Regions from separate parts of the Serratia sp. TSA_105.2 genome, predicted to be linked through region 4. Evidence: predicted binding sites of a transcription regulator. Region 4 holds the regulator's gene; each other region holds the start of a gene.

What was found. Region 4 encodes PurR, which represses purine synthesis genes. Its sites were predicted from a motif close to CANGCAAACGTTTGCNTG; they were not measured.
Region 1: the regulator PurR is predicted to act here: its motif matches at 2,719-2,736, upstream of guaB (IMP dehydrogenase).
Region 2: the regulator PurR is predicted to act here: its motif matches at 1,096-1,113, upstream of purM (phosphoribosylformylglycinamidine cyclo-ligase).
Region 3: the regulator PurR is predicted to act here: its motif matches at 1,534-1,551, upstream of ACUTSC_RS04490 (nucleoside-specific channel-forming protein Tsx).

What each region holds. Positions count from the first base shown of each region.
Region 1 covers NZ_JBQZFT010000008.1:13,190-17,227, reverse strand. Annotated here, with positions in the region: gene ACUTSC_RS19820 (TIM-barrel domain-containing protein) at 1-1,247, shown strand, start outside; gene xseA (exodeoxyribonuclease VII large subunit) at 1,251-2,627, opposite strand; gene guaB (IMP dehydrogenase) at 2,798-4,038, shown strand, end outside.
Region 2 covers NZ_JBQZFT010000007.1:199,939-203,976, reverse strand. Annotated here, with positions in the region: gene purM (phosphoribosylformylglycinamidine cyclo-ligase) at 1-1,010, opposite strand, end outside; gene upp (uracil phosphoribosyltransferase) at 1,266-1,892, shown strand; gene uraA (uracil permease) at 2,100-3,389, shown strand; gene ACUTSC_RS19730 (DUF421 domain-containing protein) at 3,499-4,038, shown strand, end outside.
Region 3 covers NZ_JBQZFT010000001.1:986,660-990,697, forward strand. Annotated here, with positions in the region: gene ACUTSC_RS04485 (hypothetical protein) at 256-435, shown strand; gene ACUTSC_RS04490 (nucleoside-specific channel-forming protein Tsx) at 490-1,371, opposite strand; gene ACUTSC_RS04495 (hypothetical protein) at 1,745-2,017, opposite strand; gene yddG (aromatic amino acid DMT transporter YddG) at 2,091-2,984, opposite strand; gene ACUTSC_RS04505 (APC family permease) at 3,076-4,038, opposite strand, start outside.
Region 4 covers NZ_JBQZFT010000001.1:847,885-851,922, forward strand. Annotated here, with positions in the region: gene sodB (superoxide dismutase [Fe]) at 26-604, shown strand; gene cydH (cytochrome bd-I oxidase subunit CydH) at 666-755, opposite strand; gene purR (HTH-type transcriptional repressor PurR) at 1,080-2,105, shown strand; gene punR (DNA-binding transcriptional activator PunR) at 2,102-3,046, opposite strand; gene punC (purine nucleoside transporter PunC) at 3,170-4,038, shown strand, end outside.

The DNA.
Region 1 (4,038 bases), on a different contig from region 4:
ACGCGCCCGAGCGTTCCAGCTTCTGGGATGACGAGGGATCGCACCTCGACTTCACCAACCCGGCGGCGGTGCGCTGGTGGCAGCAGGGCGTCACGCAGCAGCTGCTGGAGATGGGCATCGACTCGACCTGGAACGACAACAACGAGTACGAAGTGTGGGACGGCGAAGCGCGCTGCCACGGCTTCGGGCGGCCGATCGCCATCAAGCACATCCGCCCGGTGATGCCGCTGCTGATGATGCGCGCCTCGATGGAGGCCCAGCAGCGCTTTGCGCCGCAGAAGCGGCCGTACCTGATCTCGCGCTCCGGCTGCGCCGGCATGCAGCGCTATGTGCAGACCTGGAGCGGCGACAATCGCACCAGCTGGCAGACGCTGCGCTACAACATCCGCATGGGGCTGGGCATGAGCCTGTCCGGGCTGTATAACCTCGGCCACGACGTCGGCGGCTTCTCCGGCGACAAGCCGGACACGGAGCTACTGGTGCGCTGGGTGCAAAACGGCGTGATGCATCCGCGTTTCACCATTCACTCCTGGAACGACGACGCCACGGTCAACGAGCCCTGGATGTACCCGGCCGCCACCCCGGCGGTGCGCGAGGCGATCAACCTGCGTTACCGGCTGCTGCCGTATTTCTACACTCTGTTATGGCAGGCCTGCGCCGACGACGAGCCGATGCTGCGCCCGACCTTCCTCGATCATGAACAGGATGCGCGCACCTTCGGCGAGAACGACGATTTTCTGATCGGCCGCGATCTGCTGGTGGCCAGCGTAGTGGAGCCGGGGCAGCGCCGGCGTTCGGTGTATTTGCCGGACAACGGTGAGGGCTGGTACTGCTTCTACAGCGGCCAGTGGTTCGGCGGCGGCCAGACGGTGACGCTGGCGGCGCCGCTGGAGCGTGTGCCGCTGCTGGTGCGCGCCGGGGCGGCGCTACCGCTGTCGCAGCGGCTGGCGCATGTGGACGTGGCCGCCGACGATCGGCGCGAGCTGCGGCTGTTTCCGCTCAAGGGCTGCGGCGCAAGCAGCGGGCTGCTGTTTGAGGACGACGGTGAAAGCGACGGCTGGCGGCAGGGCGATGCGCTGTGGCTGCGCTGGGAAATGCGCTGCGACCATCAGCGCATCATGCTGGATATCACGACGGAAGGGCGTTTCCGCCCGGCCTGGCGCACGCTGACGCTCAGCCTGCCGGAAGGCGAAACGCGCGCGCTGTGGGTGAACGGCGAACCGGGCGAGCGTTTTACGCTGGAGTAGGGGCTACTCGGCCGCGCGCTTCTTGCGCGGCTTTTTGGCGACGGTGATGGTTTTCACCTCGCTTTCCACCCAGCCGTCCTGCAGGCGGGTTTTCAGCAGTTCGCCGACCTGCGCCTGTTTGGTGGTTTTCAGCAGCTCGCCGCGCGGGGTTTGCGTCACGCTGTAGCCGCGCGCCAGCGTCGCCAGCGGGCTGACGGTTTCCAGCTGGCTGCAGGCCACGCCGAAGCGCTGGCGGTAGGCGTTGAGCTGCCGCTCCATCGCCTGCTGCAGGCGGTATTCCTGCTGCTGTACGCGCTGTTGGTAACGGTGAATGCGGCCCTGCGGCTGCACCTGCGCCAGCCGCTGCTGGGCGCGTTCGCTGCGGCGGGCGGCCAGGCGCAGCTGTTGCTGCATGCCGTCTTCCATCCGGCGCTGCAGCTTGAACAGCAGCGTCTGCTGGCGCGCCAGGCGCAGATGCGGATGCTGCTGCTGTAAACGGTGGTGAATGCGGGTGAACTGCTGCTGGCGCTGCGCCAGGTAGTAATCCATCGCCATCTCCAGCCGCTGCTGCTGCGACTGCAGCTGGCGCAACAGCTCAAGCTGATTGCGGCTGACCAGTTCGGCGGCGGCGGAAGGGGTCGGCGCGCGCAGATCGGCGACGAAATCGGCGATGGTGACGTCGGTTTCATGGCCGACGGCGCTGACGATCGGAATGCGGCTGGCGAAGATCGCCCGCGCCACGCGTTCGTCGTTGAAGCTCCACAGATCTTCCAGCGAACCGCCGCCGCGGCCGACGATCAGCACGTCGCATTCGTCGCGGCGGTTGGCGGTCTCGATGGCGCGCACGATCTGCATCGGCGCTTCCGCGCCCTGCACCGAGGTGGGGTAGATGACGATCGGCAGCGACGGATCGCGCCGCTGCAATACCTGCAGAATATCGTGCAGCGCCGCGCCGCTGGCGGAGGTGATCACCCCGACGCGTTTGGCCGGGGCGGGCAGCGGCTGCTTGAATTGCTGATCGAACAGCCCTTCGGCGCTCAGGCGCTGTTTCAGCTGCTCGAACTGTTGCTGCAGCAGGCCGTCGCCGGCGGGCTGCATGCTCTCGGCGATCAGCTGGTAGTCGCCGCGCGGTTCATACAGCGTGATGCTGGCGCGCACCAGGACCTGCTGGCCGTTTTGCGGCCGGAAGGTGACGCGGCGGTTGCTGTTGCGGAACATCGCGCAGCGCACCTGGGCGCGGTCGTCTTTCAGCGTGAAATACCAGTGGCCGGAGGCGGGCTGGGAGAGGTTGGAGATCTCGGCGGAGAGCCAAATCTGCCCCATTTCCATTTCCAGCAGTTGGCGAACCGTCTGATTGAGGCGGCTTACGGTAAAAATGGAAGGCGAAACAGGTAGCGACATGTGACCCAGATCAAATTTCAAAACAATCACTTAATTGGTCGATACTACATGGCTGAAAAAGGTAATCAAGACTTTTTGCAAGAAAGTGCTGGAGGCAACCGATTCCGCTCTGTATAATGCCGCGGCAATATTTTATCTTTTTCACAGCCCACCCTGGTGAGATATTGCCCATGCTACGTATCGCTAAAGAAGCTCTGACGTTTGACGACGTCCTCCTGGTTCCAGCCCACTCCACGGTTCTGCCTAACACCGCAGAGCTCGGCACTCAACTGACCAAAACCATCCGCCTGAACATCCCTATGCTGTCCGCAGCCATGGATACCGTTACCGAATCCGGCCTGGCCATCGCGCTGGCGCAGGAAGGCGGCCTGGGCTTCATCCACAAAAACATGTCCATCGAGCGCCAGGCTGAAGAAGTCAGCCGCGTGAAGAAACATGAAAGCGGCGTAGTTACCGACCCGCAGACCGTTACCCCATCCACCACGCTGCAGGAAGTGAAAGAGCTTACCGCCCGCAACGGCTTCGCCGGTTACCCGGTCGTGACCGAAGACAACGAGCTGGTCGGCATCATCACCGGCCGCGACGTGCGCTTCGTGACCGATCTGACCCAGCCGGTCACCGCGGTCATGACGCCAAAAGATCGCCTGGTCACCGTGAAAGAAGGTGAAGCGCGCGACGTGGTGCTGCAGAAGATGCACGAAAAGCGCGTAGAAAAAGCGCTGGTGGTGGACGACAGCTTCCACCTGTTGGGCATGATCACCGTTAAAGACTTCCAGAAAGCGGAACGCAAACCGAACGCCTGTAAAGACGAGCACGGCCGTCTGCGCGTAGGCGCGGCGGTCGGCGCCGGCGCCGGCAACGAAGAGCGCGTTGACGCGCTGGTGGCGGCAGGCGTTGACGTCCTGCTGATCGACTCCTCGCACGGCCACTCCGAAGGCGTGCTGCAGCGCATCCGCGAAACCCGCGCCAAATACCCGGATCTGCAGATCGTCGGCGGCAACGTCGCGACCGCAGCGGGCGCCAAAGCGCTGGCTGAAGCCGGCGTGAGCGCGGTGAAAGTCGGTATCGGCCCTGGCTCTATCTGTACCACCCGCATCGTGACCGGCGTGGGCGTACCGCAGATCACCGCCATCGCCGACGCGGTGGAAGCGCTGGAAGGCACCGGCATCCCGGTTATCGCCGACGGCGGCATCCGCTTCTCCGGCGACATCGCCAAAGCGATCGCCGCGGGCGCATCCTGCGTGATGGTCGGCTCCATGCTGGCGGGCACCGAAGAATCCCCGGGCGAAATCGAGCTGTATCAGGGGCGTTCGTTCAAATCTTACCGCGGCATGGGCTCGCTGGGCGCGATGTCCAAAGGCTCTTCCGACCGTTACTTCCAGACCGATAACGCCGCCGACAAACTGGTGCC
Region 2 (4,038 bases), on a different contig from region 4:
GAAGAGGCGGTCAGTTTACCGATTTTCCACGCTTTTTCACCTGCCGCGGTCAGCAGCGCGATGGCCGCTTCCACTTCGGCTTCCGGCAGGGCGATGACCATGCCTACGCCGCAGTTGAAGGTGCGGTACATTTCATGACGGCTGACGTTACCGGCCTGCTGCAGCCAGGTGAACACCGCCGGCCACTGCCAGCTGGCTTCGTCGATCACCGCCTGCATGCCTTCCGGCAGCACGCGTGGAATGTTTTCCCAGAAGCCGCCGCCGGTGAGGTGAGCGATGGCGTGGACGTCCGCCTTCTCGATCAGCTCCAGCACCGACTTCACGTAAATCTTGGTCGGCGCCAGCAGGTGGTCGGCCAGCGGTTTGCCTTCCAACTGGGTGGCGGTCGGATCGGTGTTGCTCACTTCCAGGATTTTACGCACCAGCGAGTAGCCGTTGGAGTGCGGGCCGGAAGCGCCCAGGGCGATCAGCGCGTCGCCGGACTGCACTTTGCTGCCGTCGATGATCTCGGATTTTTCGACCACGCCGACGCAGAAACCGGCCACGTCGTAATCTTCGCCGTGGTACATGCCCGGCATTTCAGCGGTTTCGCCGCCCACCAGCGCACAGCCGGACTGTTTGCAGCCCTCGGCGATGCCGGTGATCACGCTGGCCGCGGTGTCCACATCCAGCTTGCCGGTCGCGTAGTAGTCGAGGAAGAACAGCGGCTCGGCGCCCTGAACCACCAGATCGTTGACGCACATCGCCACCAGATCGATGCCGATGGTGTCGTGGCGTTTCAGATCCATCGCCAGACGCAGCTTGGTGCCCACGCCGTCGGTACCGGAAACCAGCACCGGCTCGCGGTATTTCTGCGGCAACGCACACAGGGCGCCAAACCCGCCCAGACCGCCCATCACTTCCGGGCGACGGGTCTGTTTAACTACACCTTTGATGCGATCTACCAATGCGTTGCCTGCATCGATATCGACACCTGCGTCTTTATAGCTGAGAGAGGTTTTGTCGGTCACTGCGCGATTCCCCACGACGGTTTGCGGTTTGAAAACTGTGCTTCCGATGTTGATTCCGGAATAAGGCGCGGCAATTCTAACAGCGCAGGCAAACGTTTGCGAGCGGCTTGTGAACCGGCTCCGCTTTTTCGTCATCTATACTGATATTCAAACTTTTGTTGATCCCGATCGGGCTATTGTGGGTGGCGCGGCGAAAAAAAGGAGGTATAATCCCGCGATTTTTTTGGCCGCAACCACCTTAATAGGAGAAAAATGATGAAGATCGTTGAGGTGAAACACCCGCTGGTAAAACACAAGCTTGGCCTGATGCGCGAAAATGACATCAGCACCAAACGCTTCCGTGAGCTGGCCTCAGAAGTGGGTAGTTTACTGACCTATGAAGCGACCGCCGATCTGGAGACGGAAAAAGTCACCATCGAAGGCTGGTGCGGGCCAGTTGAAGTGGATCAGATCAAAGGGAAAAAGATTACCGTAGTGCCAATCCTGCGCGCAGGCCTGGGCATGATGGAAGGGGTGCTGGAGCACGTGCCGAGCGCGCGCATCAGCGTGGTGGGCGTTTACCGCGACGAAGAAACCTTAGAGCCGGTGCCGTACTTCCAGAAGCTGGTTTCCAACATCGAAGAGCGCATGGCGCTGGTCGTCGACCCGATGCTGGCCACCGGCGGTTCGATGATCGCCACTATCGATCTGCTGAAGAAAGCCGGCTGCCACAGCATCAAGGTGCTGGTTCTGGTGGCGGCGCCGGAAGGCATCGCCGCGCTGGAGAAAGCGCACCCGGACGTTGAGCTGTACACCGCCTCCATCGATCAGTGCCTGAACGACAAGGGCTACATCGTGCCTGGCCTGGGCGACGCGGGCGACAAGATATTTGGTACCAAGTAAACATTTTAGCCGACTTAACGAGTCGGCTTTTTTATGCTCTTCGTCTTTCAAGCTACAGCGTTGTTGGCTGCAGGCAATAACCCCAGTCACTTATTTGATATAAGCTCCTGGGGATTATTGCCCTGGCCGCCTGGCTGTAACTTGAAATCCATTGAGCATAGACAATTCAGTTTGCATAACGATTAATGACTCAGAGGAAAAGCACACATGACCCGTCGCGCCATCGGCGTCAGCGAGCGCCCGCCGCTGCTCCAGACCATTCCGCTCAGCTTCCAGCACCTGTTCGCCATGTTCGGCGCCACCGTGCTGGTGCCTATCCTGTTCAAGATCAACCCGGCGACCGTGCTGCTGTTCAACGGCATCGGCACGCTGCTGTATCTGTTCATCTGTAAAGGCAAGATCCCGGCTTACCTCGGTTCCAGCTTCGCGTTTATCTCGCCGGTGCTGCTGCTGTTGCCGCTCGGTTATGAAGTGGCGTTGGGCGGTTTCATCATGTGCGGCGTGCTGTTCTGCCTGGTGGCGCTGATCGTGAAAAAAGCCGGCACCGGCTGGCTGGACGTGATGTTCCCGCCGGCGGCGATGGGGGCGATCGTCGCCGTCATCGGGCTGGAGCTGGCGGGCGTGGCGGCCAACATGGCGGGGCTGCTGCCGGCGGAAGGCACCAGCGCCGATTCGACCACCATCACCATTTCGCTGGTGACGCTGGCGGTCACGGTGCTCGGCTCGGTGCTGTTCCGCGGCTTCCTGGCAATTATCCCGATCCTGATCGGCGTGCTGGTGGGTTATGCGCTGTCGTTCTTCATGGGCGTGGTGGATTTGACCCCGATCCGCGAGGCGCACTGGTTCGCGCTGCCGACCTTCTACACCCCGCGCTTTGAGTGGTTCGCCATCTTCACCATTCTGCCGGCGGCGCTGGTGGTGATCGCCGAGCATGTCGGCCATCTGGTGGTGACCGCCAACATCGTGAAAAAAGACCTGATCCGCGATCCGGGGCTGCACCGCTCGATGTTCGCCAACGGCATCTCGACGGTGTTCTCCGGCTTCTTCGGCTCCACGCCGAACACCACCTACGGCGAGAACATCGGCGTGATGGCCATCACCAAGGTCTACAGCACCTGGGTGATCGGTGGCGCGGCGGTGCTGGCGATCCTGCTGTCCTGCATCGGCAAGCTGGCGGCGGCGATCCAGGCGGTGCCGGTGCCGGTAATGGGCGGCGTTTCCCTGCTGCTGTACGGCGTGATCGGCGCCTCGGGCATTCGCGTGCTGATCGAGTCCAAAGTGGATTACAACAAAGCGCAAAACCTGATTTTAACCTCGGTGATCCTGATTATCGGCGTGAGCGGCGCCAAGGTGCATATCGGCGCGGCGGAGCTGAAAGGCATGGCGCTGGCGACCATCGTCGGCATTGGCTTGAGCCTGCTGTTCAAGATCATCAGCCTGTTCCGCAAGGAAGAAGAGGTGCTCGACGCGCCGGACGAATCGGCGGAGCAGAAGTAACGAAAAGGGCAGCCCAGGGGTTGCCCTTTCTATTCGTATTTCTGCATTTATATCCGTTGGGATAAAGTAACTGATAGCATTAACAACATCGGTTAAAAGGAAAGTGGGTATGGAGTACTACGGATATATTTTGCTCAAATTTGTGATTGGCTTTGTCATTGTTATCACCCACCTGAACCTGTCGGGAAAGACCCAGCTATCGCAGATGACCCCAGTGGATTTTATCGGTAACTTTGTGCTCGGGGGCATTATTGGGGGCGTTATCTATAGCGACAGCATCCCCTTGTACCAGTATGTCGTTGTATTACTTATCGGAGTAGGGCTAATTTCTCTGTTGAATGCAATCAGTAAACATTGCAACTTCTTTCGTTCGGTCACTATAGGCAACCCGATACCAATTATAAAAAACGGCCGCTTTTTGATGGAAAATATTTTAGCCAAGAAAAATAAAATCGACATCTTGAACGTTTCCTCACAGCTGCATGCGCAGGGGATCCATGCCTTTCAGGAGATTGTCTATGCGCAAATTGAGCCGGGCGGTCAGATCACTGCGGTATGTGAGGGAAATGAGCTGCCTTCAGTTATCATTATGAAAAATGGCAGGGCCAGGCCTTATGAGCTGCAGGAGATTAGTAAAGATGAGGAGTGG
Region 3 (4,038 bases), 140 kb from region 4:
TAGCGTGGGAGGGTAACAAAAAAGAGTTAGCATGCTCTTTTTCGTCGCACCTCAAATCTTATTCTTATCATCCATAATGATAATAGCGAATACTTCCCGCCTCTCCGTGCGGGATTCTTTTTCCCGCCGCCGTCGCCCTAATAGGGGGCTTTATGTTGAGATTTAGTTGCCGATAATTTACATTCGCTGTCTGAGAAACCTCAACCTCCCGCGGTGGCCAGGCTGGCAACGGGTGGGCGTTCAGGAGCAAAAGACGTGCAAATGACCCTCATGGAATACATCACTCGGCACTTTAATGGCGATCTTCATCGTTACGCGCAGTCGGAAGGCGTTAGCCGTGAACAAATCATTAGTTGGATAAATAATGAATGTCACGTGATCAAAGGCAGGCTGTTTATGCCGGTGAAACATCTCCCGGTCGAACAAGCCCAGTGATGACGAAAAAAAACCCCGCCTGGCGGGGTTTTCTGTTTCTGATAGCACGGAAAATCAGAAGTTATAGCCGACCACGAGGTAATAACCCCAACCGGTAGACTTGATCGGGCCCTGCGGGGTGCCGATATCCGCGCCGTCCTGCCACTGGCCGCCGTTATGGAAATAACGCGCCACGAAAGAATAGTGCCAGTGATCGTAGTTCAGCGCCAAAATATGGCTGGAGGCGATCGAGTTGCCGGTACGCACCTGTTTGCCGGTGCCGTCAACCCAATGGCTGTCCTTGCCCAGATCGGAACCGAAGTCGAAGTTGGTGAAGCCGATGTAGCTCAGGTTGCCGCCCCACACCTGGGTCAGCGGCACGAAGTATTTCACCTTGAAGCGGTAACCGTCCCAGCTGTTCTCGTTGGCAGCCTGGTAGTTTTCCCACTGGTATTTGGCATAGATGTTCATCGACAGGCTCATCGGCAGGCCGGTGTCGATATCGGTGCCCAGACCCATGTACCAGGTGTTTTGACGGCCGTCGGCGTTGTGGCCCAGATCATAGATGTAGTTGTTGGCGAAGTACCACTCTTTGAACGGCCCGAAGCTGAGATCGGTGCCGGTCAGCTTGTCGATGGAGAAGCGCGGTTCAATCTCCATAAACAGCGGGGAGCCTTTGTCCCAGATGCCGCGATCCGGGGTGTTGCCCACGCCGAAGAACTTCGGCACGTCAACGTAACCATAGAAATCGAACCAGTCTTTCTTGGCGAAGGCTTCGTATTCGAGATACACGTCGTTATTCAGCTGCGGCCCGAAGCGAGTGTGGTAGCTGCCCACCACGTTGACGCTCTGGTGCCACCAGTCGGAGACATATTGACTGTCTTTGCTATCAGCCATTGATGATGCACTGTAAGACGCTGCGAGCAGTACACCTGCTGCGAGAGCTATTTTTTTCATTTTATTACCACATGCTTAAAGGGCCATTTCCTGCCCGTTTAGAAAAGATGACAATGAGTCTGCCGACACCTGGCGTTGCCTTCACACAGAAACTCGGATGACGCGCGCATTATAGAAACCACTGACTGTAAGAATCTGTGATCCAGTTACGCATTTCGCGAATAGGTAATCGATTGCGTTCACATTTGTCAAATTATGTTTCATTCAAATTCACATTCGCTGTGATTTTTGTCATGCACATCGATTTTTAGCGCAATTTTTAAGCCAACTGTCATCAAGGTGTCACCGGCTCGCCATCGTGTTGTGGAAAAGAAAAAGCCGACGCATGAACGTCGGCCTTCATCAAAATCAACAGAAAATACGCAAAGCGAAATCAGTTCACCGCCGGCACCGCCTTGGCGATGTTTTCCTGGCGGAACACCACCTCTTCGCCGTTTTTGACCTCCCAGCTGGCGACCGGAATATCGGTCTTGGGCGCCGCCGCAACGACCGAACCATAAATCAGCTTGTCGTCGCGGCGCAAAATATAAACGTCGAGCTGATATTCATGCCGTAGATTCGCCGTGGTCAGGCGCACGGTATCGCCGCGCTCATAGTGATGCACGTCGATTTCGGGTTGTTGAATAAATTGAATGTCGCTTCTCATCGTCGTCGTTCCTTCAGGCAACATGGCTAGTTAAATTCTAGTTCAACATTGCGCCGACGGCGGATAATTTCCGTTAATTTCCGCGAGTTGCCCGCCAGCAGATCAACGAGCCGAGGGTAACCATCGCTACGCCCTGCCAGAAATTGGCGGTCAGCGAGGTGTGCAACACCAGCGCGGCGAACACCGCCGACAACACCGGAGTGAAATAAGAGACGGTGGCCAGCAGCGTCATGTTGCCGTGCAGAATGCCGACGTTCCAGGCGGCATACCCCGCCCCCATCGCCACCCCGGCGCACAGCAGCGTCACGGTCACGCCGGCGCTGAATTGCATGCCGCTTTCCGCGCTGAAGGCATATTTAAGCCACAGCGCCAGCGCGGTCAGCACGATGAACAGCACCACACCGTTGCTGCCCTGGGCGATCTTCTTGGTCAGGTTGCAGTACAGTGCCCAGATCACCGCGCCGCTGAAGGCCAGCCCGTAGCTGAGCGGATTGCTACGCACGTTGGCCAGCATCTGCGCCGGTGACCAGCCGCCCTCACCGCTCATGATCCAGCCGATGCCGAACAGAGACAGCAGCAGCCCCGGCAGCAACCACCATTTCGCCTTTTGGCCGTTGAGCGCCAGCGCCATCAGCACGGTGAAACAGGGCCACAGGTAGTTGATCATGCCCACTTCTATCGCCTGCAGGCGGGTATTGGCGTAGCCGAGCGACAGCGACAGGCAGATCTCGTAGCTGACGAACAGCAGGCTGCCGACGATGAGATAAGGCCGCGGAAAACTGCGCCATTTCGGCACGCCGAGCGCCACCAGCAAAAACACCGCGCTGACGCTGTAGATCATCGCCGCACCGCCGATTGGCCCCAGCCCTTCGCTGACGCTGCGGATCAGGCCGACGACGCTGCTCCACAGCACAATGGCCAACAAACCGAACAGCGTGGCGCGGGTACGCGAGGGCAAAGCGGGCATAAGGCGGGTCCAATGGGTTATTTTTTATCAGGTTTTTCACTCTACTGCCGCACGCGCCAAAAAGAAAGGCGGGAAACTCCCGCCTGTGAATTTATTGCTGCGGCTGCCGCTCGAGCTGCGGCGGCGGCTGGCGAAAACGCCGGGTCAGCCAGGCCAAATAGCCAAAGCCCAGCGTCGCCCAGATAAGCCCCATGGTCAACGAGCTCTTCTCCAGGTTCAGCCACAGCACCCCCACCGTCAGCGCCCCCACCAGCGGCAGGAACAGGAAGTTGAAGCGATCCTTCCAGCTTTTGTTGCGCCCTTCGCGAATGAAGAAGTGGCTGATCACCGACAGGTTGACGAAGGTAAAGGCCACCAGCGCGCCGAAGTTGATCAGCGCAGTGGCGGTCACCAGATCGAACGACAGCGCAGACAGCGCCACCAGCCCGACCATCAGCACGTTGAGCGCCGGCGTGCGCCATTTAGGGTGGATGTAGCCGAAGAATTTCTCCGGGAACACGTTGTCGCGCCCCATTACGTACAGCAGGCGCGACACGCTGGCGTGCGACGCCAGGCCGGAGGCCAGCGTGTTGATGAAGGTCACGCACAGGAAGATCGACTGGAACAGCTTACCGCCGACGTACAGCGCGATCTCCGGCAGCGCGGCGTCGGGCTGGTGGAAGCGTTGAATCGACGGGAAAAACAGCTGAATGAAGAACGACACGCTGATAAAGATCACCCCGCCGTACAGCGCGGTCAGGAAGATGGCGCGCGGGATCACCTTGGCGGCGTCGGGCGTCTCTTCGCACAGCGTAGTCACCGCGTCAAAACCGAGGAACGAAAAGCACAGGATAGTCGCACCGGTAATGATAGGCAGCAGGTGCGCATTCTCGCTGAGGAACGGCCGCAGGCTCCACACCGTACCCATCCCCTCGCCGTTGTGCAGGCCGCGCACCACCAGGTAGATGAACACCAGAATGATCGCCACCTGCGCCAGTACGAACAGGGTATTGAAGTTGGCCACCAGATTGACGCTTTTCAGGTTGATGGCGGTAATCAGGATAACGAAGCCCAC
Region 4 (4,038 bases):
GAATGGCGCTGTAAAGGAGGAAGCAATGTCGTTTGAATTACCTGCATTACCGTATGAGAAAAACGCGCTCGAGCCGCACATCTCCGCTGAGACCCTGGAATACCACTACGGCAAACACCACAATACCTACGTGGTTAACCTGAACAACCTGGTGAAAGGCAGCGAGTTCGAGGGCAAATCGCTCGAAGAGATCATCAAGACCTCTAACGGCGGCGTCTTCAACAATGCCGCGCAGGTGTGGAACCACACCTTCTACTGGCACTGCCTGTCGCCACAGGGCGGCGGTGAACCGCAGGGCGAACTGGCGGCGGCGATCGTCAAATCCTTCGGCTCCTTCGCTGCGTTCAAAGAGCAGTTCACCGATGCCGCAGTGAAAAACTTCGGCGCCGGCTGGACCTGGCTGGTGAAAAAACCAGACGGCGCGCTGGCGATCGTCAACACCTCCAACGCGGCCACCCCGCTGACCGGTGAAGACAAACCGCTGCTGACCGTTGACGTGTGGGAACACGCGTATTACATCGATTACCGCAATGCGCGTCCAAAATACCTGGAAAACTTCTGGGCGTTGGTCAACTGGACCTTCGCCGCGGAAAACCTGGCGTAAGCGCAGGTTCTGAGGTGATGAGGCGCAGCCAGGCTGCGCCTTTTTTATAACCGGGGGTAAATCAGTTCAACGCGGCAACGAAGCTGAAAGCGATAATGACCGCTAACGCGCAGACGGTGGTGAACAGCGACATCTTCAATTCGGTATCCATGACAACTCCTTTAAAATGGGCTTTCCTAAGGATAAAAGGCGCACAATTAGTACGTCAAATCATTTTCCCACAGTTCGCCGACAAAATCTTGTTATCATTTCCCGGTTTATAATCTCGATTACCTCTTCCACTTTTGTTCAATATGCGACAAAATTCGCAGTTCACAACTGCGTACCGGCATCCATGCCCCTCCTGATTAAGCGCTGAAGACTTCAACACACTAAAAACTCAGTTTTCGCTTCTCTGGAGAAGGATCTACGTAGGCAAACGATTAACATCACACTTACATGCTGTAAACATGTGAGTTCAGGAGTCATTCCTTACATGGCAACGATTAAAGATGTGGCCAAACGCGCGGGCGTTTCCACCACCACCGTTTCCCACGTCATCAATAAGACTCGTTTCGTCGCCGAAGAGACCAAAGCGGCCGTGTGGGCCGCCATCAAAGAACTGCACTACTCGCCGAGCGCCGTGGCGCGCAGCCTGAAAGTCAATCACACCAAGTCGATCGGCCTGCTGGCCACCTCGAGCGAAGCGCCCTACTTTGCCGAAGTGATCGAGGCGGTGGAAAACAGCTGCTACAGCAAGGGCTACACCCTGATCCTGTGCAACTCACACAATAATCTGGATAAGCAGCGCGCCTATCTGGCGATGCTGGCGCAAAAACGCGTCGACGGCCTGCTGGTCATGTGCTCCGAGTACCCCGATCAGCTGCTGGGCATGCTGGAAGACTACCGTAATATCCCGATGGTGGTGATGGACTGGGGCGCTGCGCGCGGCGACTTCACCGATACCATCATCGATAACGCGTTCGAAGGCGGCTATCTGGCCGGCCGTTACCTGATCGAGCGCGGCCACCGCGATATCGGCGCCATTCCGGGCCAGCTGTCGCGCAACACCGGCGGCGGCCGTCATCAGGGCTTTATGAAGGCGCTGCAGGAAGCGCATATCGACATCCGCGAAGAGTGGATCGTCCAGGGTGACTTTGAGCCGGAGTCCGGCTACAAGGCGATGCACCAAATCCTGTCGCAAAAACAGCGGCCGACCGCGGTATTCTGCGGCGGCGACATCATGGCGATGGGCGCCATCTGCGCGGCCGACGAGCTGGGGCTGCGGGTGCCACAGGATATTTCTGTGATCGGCTATGACAACGTGCGCAACGCCCGCTACTTCACCCCGGCGCTGACTACCATTCACCAGCCGAAAGAGCGTCTGGGCGAAATGGCCTTCACCATGCTGCTGGATCGCATTATCAGCAAACGCGAAGAGTCGCAGGTGATCGAAGTGCATCCGAAGCTGATCGAACGCCGCTCGGTCGCCGACGGCCCGTTCATCGACTACCGCCGCTAATCCCCCGCGCCGGAAGCCTGCGCGGCTTCCGGTTCCACCTCGCTCAGCCACTCCTGATTCAGCGTTTCCCCATCGCCCAGATACGCCAGCAGCCAGCTCATCGCCGGTGACGGTTTATCCTGCTGCCAGGTCAGGCAGCAAGGGCTGGCAGGAAACGGCTGCTGCAGCTGCAACGCCTTCAACTCACCGCGCTGCACCCGCGGCAGCGCCCGATGCGCCGGCATCATGCCGACGCACAGCCCGGCGCACAAACAGTCGAGCGCCGAAGTCCAGTCCGGCACCACCAGCCGCCGCTGGTTATCCAGCGTCCAGGTGACGCGCTTGGGCAGATTGCGCGAGGTGTCCTCCAGGCAAAGCGAAGGGTACGGCCGCAGCTGATCGTCATTCAGCGGCCCCGTCAACTGCGCCAGCGGATGTTGCGGGCTGACCACGCACAGCCAGTTCATATAACCCATGTCGCGGAAGGCGAAACCGCCGCCGACCGGCACCGCACGGGTGGCGCCGATCGCCATATCCGCCCTGCCGTCCACCAAGGCATCCCACACGCCGTTGAACACCTCGGGTTGCAGCATCAATTCGACGTCGGGGAAATGACGGTAGAAATCCAACACCAGCTGACGGCTGCGCTGCGGTTTGACGATGATGTCGACCGCGATATTCAGCTGGCCGCGCCATCCGTTGGCCACCTGCTGACAGTGGCGGCGGGTGTCGAGCATTTTTTTGATAACAACTCGCGCATCCTTGATAAACAGCGCGCCGGCCGGCGTCAACTCCACGTCGCGGTGGCGCCGCTCAAACAGCGGCACCGCCAGCCATTGCTCCAGCTGCCGTACGGTATAGCTCACCGCCGACGGCACCCGGTGCAGCTCCTGCGCCGCCGCGCTGAAACTGCCGGTACGCGCCACTGCGTCGACCACTTCAAGAGAATATTCAGACCACATCGCTTTGCCTTCAATTTTTTTAACAGCACTTTGCAAATATTACCGTTTCACAAGCAGAGATCCAGCCGGATACACTGGCCGGCGCTAAAAACCTGCGACACTAAAATATTAACGAGAAATACCATGCGAAATTCCTTTGGCTTTATGTTCTACCTCGCCGGCCTGAGCATGCTGGGTTATCTGGCGACCGATATGTACCTCCCCGCCTTCGGCGCCATGCGGGAGGAACTGCAAATTTCCGCCGGCGCGGTGAGCGCCAGCCTGAGCATCTTCCTGGCCGGCTTCGCCTTCGCGCAGCTGCTGTGGGGGCCGCTCTCCGACCGTCTGGGCCGCAAACCGGTATTATTGATCGGCCTGACGCTGTTCGGCCTCGGCTGCCTGGGCATGCTGTGGGTAGAGAACGCCGTGCAGCTCTGGATCCTGCGCTTTATTCAGGCCGTCGGCGTCTGTTCCGCCGCCGCCATCTGGCAAGCGCTGGTGGTCGACCGCTATCGCGAAGGCCAGGCCAATCGCGTATTCGCCACCATCATGCCGCTGGTCGCGCTGTCTCCGGCGCTGGCGCCGCTGCTGGGCGCCTGGCTGTTGAACCACGCCAGCTGGCGTGCAATCTTCGCCGTGCTGCTGGCCATCACCGTACTGTTGCTGCTGCCGACGCTGATGCTCAAAGAGCGTGCCAAAACGCAGCCCACCGCCGAGGCGCCAAAAAACGGCGTCAGCTTCTGGCGACTGTTGAAATCCCCGGTGTTCAGCGGCAACGTCGCCATGTACGCCGCCTGCTCGGCAGGCTTCTTCGCCTGGCTGACCGGCTCGCCGTTCATCCTCGGTGATATGGGCTATGGCCCGAGCGACATCGGTCTGAGCTATGTGCCGCAGACGCTGGCTTTCCTGCTGGGGGGCTATGGCTGCCGTGCCGCGCTGAAGCGCATCAATGGCAAAACCCTGCTGCCGTGGCTGCTGGTAGCTTATGGTGTCAGCATGGTGGCGCTGTATCT